Linked DNA regions of Gloeocapsopsis sp. IPPAS B-1203. Each later gene encodes a partner of the first gene's protein in a complex. Links are inferred from orthologs where the notes say so. Each region holds a gene or a part of one and is shown in the gene's direction. Other genes may lie near its edges. The genes, in order: mnmE and mnmG.

The links.
Region 2: the proteins of mnmE (region 1) and mnmG are in contact, whole or in part, in a solved structure (PDB 9HIP), measured with the Escherichia coli proteins. The link is inferred for Gloeocapsopsis sp. IPPAS B-1203 from one-to-one orthologs.

What each region holds. Positions count from the first base shown.
Region 1 is NZ_PEIG01000010.1:167,465-170,654, reverse strand. The notes cover bases 331-3,189. They hold mnmE (tRNA uridine-5-carboxymethylaminomethyl(34) synthesis GTPase MnmE), read left to right. Parts: upstream 331-999; coding sequence 1,000-2,379; downstream 2,380-3,189. Other genes in these bases: CSQ79_RS18210 (Uma2 family endonuclease), read right to left, coding at 2,482-3,060; CSQ79_RS18220 (Tex family protein), read right to left, coding at 331-783. Also shown: more of CSQ79_RS18220, read right to left, coding at 1-330. UniProt on the Escherichia coli protein: Exhibits a very high intrinsic GTPase hydrolysis rate. Involved in the addition of a carboxymethylaminomethyl (cmnm) group at the wobble position (U34) of certain tRNAs, forming tRNA-cmnm(5)s(2)U34.
Region 2 is NZ_PEIG01000002.1:534,486-537,797, reverse strand. The notes cover bases 236-3,216. They hold mnmG (tRNA uridine-5-carboxymethylaminomethyl(34) synthesis enzyme MnmG), read left to right. Parts: upstream 236-755; coding sequence 756-2,678; downstream 2,679-3,216. Other genes in these bases: CSQ79_RS05885 (beta-ketoacyl-ACP synthase), read left to right, coding at 2,819-3,216; CSQ79_RS27460 (hypothetical protein), read right to left, coding at 601-750; CSQ79_RS05895 (hypothetical protein), read right to left, coding at 236-504. Outside these bases: more of CSQ79_RS05895, read right to left, coding at 169-235; more of CSQ79_RS05885, read left to right, coding at 3,217-3,312. UniProt on the Escherichia coli protein: NAD-binding protein involved in the addition of a carboxymethylaminomethyl (cmnm) group at the wobble position (U34) of certain tRNAs, forming tRNA-cmnm(5)s(2)U34.

The sequences.
Region 1 (3,190 bases):
TGGAACTTTAGTTTTGATTTCTTGTGCTGCTATGTTAAATAAAACCTCTGTTTCATCAAAAGCTAATTCTAAAGCTAAGATTTTTTCATTCTCACCTCGTAGTAAGGCTAGCAGGTTGTGCGGGGCAATATCTTGAACGCAGACACTAAAATTTCGGTAAGTTTCAAACTTAGTTGTACCTTCAGAATACTCTTTTTTAATTTGAGATTTAAATACTCCATTCTGAATGAGGTAATCTCGCACATAAGCGCGTAAATTCGCTTTTTCTGAAACTTCTTCTGCAAGAATGTCTCCAGCACTACTCAGTGCTTCTGCTATGGTTTTGACTTCTTCGGATAAATACTTTGTTGCTTCCTTTTCGAGGGACACTAGTGGTGCGTTTTTAGTATTTAAAGATTTAATCAACTCTGCTAGTGGTTCTAACCCTTTTTCTCTCGCAATAGTTGCCTTAGTGCGTCGTTTTGGTCGATAAGGAAGATAGAGATCTTCTAATTCAGTTTTTTGCAGACACGTTTCTATTTTGTATTTAAGTTCATCTGTAAGTTTACCTGAGGCGGCGATCGCATCTAGAATTGTTGTCTTTCTTGCTTCTAATTCGGTTAAATAAGTGTATCTTTCGGCTAAATCCCGCAGTTGTACCTCATTCATTTCTCCTGTACGTTCTTTGCGGTAACGCGCAATAAAAGGAATCGTCGCACCTTCGGCAAACAAATCAAGCGCATTTTGAACCTGAAAAGGTTTGAGAGACAATTCTTGTGCTAGAACTTGCGGAATATTTAACATCAGGCATGTAATTTTGATAGCAGATTGACCAAATAAGGAGATGACGATCGGCAATTAGCAATAAGTGATAATGAATTACTCTATAAAGAGATCTTAAAAGTCACCATTTCAAGTCAGCCCGTAACCTGTTCCAAATCAGGTGTTAAAGTAATTCTCTAACCTCCGACCTCTCCTATATTGTTTAGCATAGGAAAGGAACTTAGGTTCAATAAAAGCGTGACATACGAGGGATTAGGAACAACGATCGCAGCGATCGCAACTGCTATTGTGCCACAACAAGGCAGTGTCGGTATTGTGCGGGTATCTGGTAGGGAAAGCCTTGCTATTGCCCAAGCTTTATTTTACGCCCCAGGAAAGCAAGTTTGGGATTCTCACCGCATTCTTTATGGTTATATCCGTCATCCCCAGACAAAACAAGTCGTAGATGAAGCACTCTTACTGATTATGCAAGCACCGCGTTCTTACACGCGCGAAGATGTTGTGGAGTTTCACTGTCATGGGGGCATTATGGCAGTGCAACAGGTGTTGCAGTTGTGTTTAATGCAGGGTGCAAAACTCGCGCAACCTGGAGAATTTACTCTAAGAGCCTTTTTGAATGGCAGACTTGATCTGACTCAAGCTGAAAGCATTGCCGATTTAGTAGGAGCGCGATCGCCTCAAGCTGCTCAAACTGCGTTAGCTGGAGTACAAGGCAAGTTAGCACATCCAATTCGTTACTTGCGTGCTAAATGTTTAGATATTCTCGCAGAAATTGAAGCTCGTATCGATTTTGAGGAAGATTTGCCGCCGCTGGATTGTAATGAGATAATATCACAACTTGCAGAAGTTTTAGCACAAGTTACGCAAATATTAGCAACTGCAGATCAGGGTGAACTCTTGCGCAGCGGTTTAAAAGTTGCCATTGTCGGGCGTCCGAATGTGGGAAAATCAAGTTTACTTAATGCTTGGAGTCGCAGCGATCGCGCGATCGTGACTAATTTACCTGGAACGACTCGCGATGTTGTGGAGTCGCAGTTAGTCGTTGGTGGTATTCCCATCCAAGTGTTAGACACTGCTGGAATTCGAGCGACTGAAGATCAAGTTGAGAAAATTGGTGTAGAGCGATCGCTCACTAGTGCTGCTGCGGCTGATTTAGTCTTACTGACGATTGATGCAGCTGCGGGATGGACTGCTGCGGATGCTGAGATTTACCAACAAGTGCAACATCGTCCGTTGATATTAGTTATTAATAAAATCGACTTAGCTTTAGCAGAAGCAGTGAAGTATCCAGATAGCATAAGTAACGTAGTAACAACCGCTGCTGCTAAGAATCAAGGCATTGAAGATTTAGAACACGCTATTTTAACAACTATAAAAACAGGAAAGGTTCATTCAGCCGATACCGACTTAGCAATTAATCAGCGCCAAGCCGCCGCGCTTACTCGTGCCAAAGCTTCTTTAGAACAGGTACACAACACAATTGCTCAACAATTACCTTTAGATTTTTGGACGATTGATTTGAGAGGTGCAATTCAAGCTTTAGGAGAAATTACTGGAGAGGAAGTTACTGAGTCGGTTCTCGATCGCATCTTTAGTCGGTTCTGTATTGGGAAGTAGTTTAGTATTGTTTTACTGAATTCTAATAATATTTATGTGGGTTGGTAATCGGTAATAGGAGTAGATGAGCAGTTTTTATTAATATAAACGTCAGCAGCCTCACTAGACGCTAGAAAGATCTATATTTTCGTAGAGTTCGGCAATTTGAATTTGGAATTCAAAAGCTTGAAAAGATATTGTAATTGTAGGATCTTCGTACTCTGTCAGTAGCCATTGATGTGCAGCAGTCTTGATATAGTGTTCGACATGAACGTTATATTGATCGATCAATAAATATTCACGAAAGCTATCAATAGTACGGTAAGAAACAAACTTTTCGCCGCGATCGTAATCTTGCGTTGATTTAGATAGAACTTCAGCAATCATGACAGGATTGATAATGGTATCAGTGCGCCCTGATTGCACTTGCAAAGGCTTTTCAACAACCATAACATCAGGATAGGTGTAGAGATTGCGATCGGGAATCCAAAGACGCTGATCGGCATAAAAAGTTCGATAGCTTTTTCCTTTGAGCGCGAGTTTTAAAAGAACATAAAGATTACCAGCAATATCATTATGATTAGGCGTTCCTCCAGTCATCAACCTAATCTCTCCATTTGCATATTCATGACGTTCCTCTGAGGTCAGTTCAAATTCCAAGTATTCTTCGTCAGTATATGTACGTTGTAGTGCTTGTGTCATGGTATTTTTACTTCCAATGCTCTAAGCTACTGATTTAATTTAGGCGATCGCTTCACGTTTATTTTTAGCGACTATTAAGACGACACTGTTTGCATTTTCTAGAAAGACAAATTTTCATAATCACTAAAGT
Region 2 (3,312 bases), on another replicon or contig:
TTTTTCAACTTTTTGTTATTACCAGGTGCTTGCTAGAAAACGTCACTGCGTGTTGACAGATTGTCTTCATAATCAAGCAAAGGAAATACAAACAAAAATGAGAATTATTAAAAAAGTGTAACTATGTCCTGTGCCGATTGCAAGAGCGATCCCATCTGGGTGTGGGACTTATTGGACAACTAATTGAATACTCTTTAACTGACACATTGCCTCGGCTGCGCCTAGTCGCTCAATGACTTGTTCGGCACTAATCAAGCGTTTGAGGACTACTTGACCAATTTTTTGAGCTGTGGAGTTATCTTGAGTATTCACTATCGGTTTGACCTCTACAGTTAATACTACGTCTTCGACGCAATATAACCACAACTTTTCACTGGCTTCTACGAGACAAATATTTAAGCGTTGGATATTTGGTTGACGCCGCCATGCGGTTTCGTTCCATAGACCATCAGATGCCCATACTCGGCAGACTGTCCAGCCATCAGTGAGAAAGAAGTATTTCACAAGCTTCTGTAGCTATACTCAGGGGGACTTGCTGTTTAAAATAGCGTGAAAAGTTATCAAAGCGATTAGCTGTTAGCTGTTAGCAATTAGCTTAACTTAAGCTTCAAGACAAAAGTTGTGTTTATCGGCTTGACACAATGAGGCAAGCTTTTTGACAATGAGTAGTGTTGCTGAATGTTTGGTGAGTTGTAAACGACGAACGATTAGAATTAAATATAAGTCCTTAGCTGCCCGATTTAAAGCCATAGCTTATGCGATCGCTCACCAATGTAGAATTTATCGACGCGTTTGATGTCATCGTTGTCGGAGCAGGTCATGCCGGTTGTGAAGCTGCCCTAGCTACTGCGCGATTGGGTTGTCGGACGCTACTTTTGACGCTTAACTTAGATAAAATTGCCTGGCAACCGTGTAATCCTGCTGTGGGAGGTCCTGCCAAATCGCAGTTGACACATGAAGTCGATGCTTTGGGTGGAGAAATCGGCAAAATGGCAGACCGTACCTACCTGCAAAAGCGGATACTTAACTCTTCTCGCGGACCTGCTGTGTGGGCATTACGCGCTCAAACTGATAAGCGGGAATATGCAGCGGTGATGAAAGGCATTGTCGAGAACCAAGAAAACTTGACGATTCGCGAAGCGATGGTGACAGATTTGGTATTGGGGGCGAATGATGAAATTGTAGGGGTTGAAACTTACTTTGGTGTGGGTTTCAAATCTCCCACAGTGATCTTAACGACTGGAACATTTCTTGGCGGTCGCATTTGGGTCGGCAATAAATCAATGCCAGCAGGACGCGCAGGGGAATTTGCAGCAGAGGGACTAACGGAGACACTCAATTCTCTAGGCTTTGAAACCGGACGATTAAAAACAGGAACACCAGCACGAGTTGATAAGCGATCGCTCGATTACACTCAATTAGAACCCCAACCAGGCGACTCAGAAGTTCGTTGGTTCAGTTTTGACCCGAATGTGTGGGTAGAACGCGAGCAAATGCCTTGTTACCTCACACGCACTACTGCCCAAACACATCAATTGATCCGCGATAACCTTCATTTATCGCCAGTTTATGGCGGCTGGGTAGATGCCAAAGGACCGCGCTACTGCCCCAGTATTGAAGATAAAATTGTCCGCTTTGCTGATAAAGAAAGCCATCAAATCTTTATTGAACCAGAAGGACGCGATATTCCGGAACTGTATATTCAAGGCTTTTCGACAGGCTTACCTGAAGCACTGCAACTCCAGATGCTGCGCACGCTTCCAGGACTCGAAAATTGCGTGATGCTGCGTCCAGCTTATGCAGTGGAATATGACTACTTACCCGCAACGCAATGTTACCCGACGCTCATGACGAAGAAAGTCGCGGGGTTATTTTGTGCTGGACAAATTAACGGTACAACAGGCTACGAAGAAGCAGCAGCCCAGGGAATCGTTGCTGGGATCAATGCCGTTCGTTATGTGCGGCATCAGGAAATGGTCGTTTTTCCTCGCGAACAAAGTTATATCGGTACCCTAGTAGACGATTTGTGTACCAAAGATCTCCGCGAACCTTATCGGATGCTGACTAGCCGTTCAGAATATCGATTGTTACTGCGTTCTGATAATGCCGATCAGCGTTTGACACCGTTAGGGCGTGAAATTGGGTTAGTTGACGATCGTCGGTGGGAACTTTTTACCCGCAAACAAACAAATATTGCAGCGGAAAAAGAACGACTCTATGCTACACGCGTGAAAGAACACGAACCGGTAGGGCAAGCGATCGCCGCAACAACACAACAAGCAATCAAAGGCTCAATCACACTCGCTGACTTATTGCGACGTCCTGGATTTCACTATAAAAACCTCGAACATCATGGTTTAGGGAATCCCGATCTTGATGTGGTGGAGAAAGAAGGTGCTGAAATTGATATCAAATATTCTGGCTATTTGCAGCGTCAACAAAATCAAATTGACCAAATCTCGCGGCAATCACACCGTCCACTATCACCGGATTTAGATTATGCTGCCATCGAAACTCTCTCAAAAGAAGCACGCGAGAAACTTACTAAAGTACGACCTCTGACAATTGGGCAAGCTGCAAGAATTGGTGGTGTAAACCCTGCTGATGTCAATGCGTTGCTCGTCTATCTAGAGGTACGTTCGCGGAGAGCGAGTGCGAATGAATTCGCTGCTATATAAACAAAGTCTACCTCCGTGGACTTAATCGTAAAAATTTTGTATTTAGTGTACGAAGGTACACTTTGCTCGGATAGCCCTGACTTTAGTCGGAGGAATGCCATTCATACAGGAGGTTTAATACACCGAAGGAACAGTACACAGTGGACGTTGTTGTTACGGGTATTGGTTTAGTTTCGTCTTTAGGTACAAACTTAGAGACAAGCTGGTACAACCTAGTTGCTGGAAGTTCTGGAATTCGAGTACAACAACCATTTGCTGAACTCAAACCACGACCATTAGCACTTATAACGCAACAACCTGCTAATTTAAGCTATATCACTCAGTTGGTCGTTTCTGCTGCGATTAAAGATGCAGGGTTAGAATTACCATTACCAGAGTGTGGTTTAGTTATTGGCTCAAGTCGCAGTCATCAAGCATGGTGGGAAAATTTGGCGCGACAGTATCAGAGTCAGCACGATCTGCAACAATTAGAACACTGGTTAGAAACATTACCGCATACACCAGCGATCGCAGCTGCACGTCAAATTAAAACAAAAAATGCGGTTCTAGCACCTATGGCAGCCTGTTCAACTGGAATCTGGGCAATTGCGCAGGCTTATGAATTAATTCAAATCGGACAATGCCAAAGTGCGAT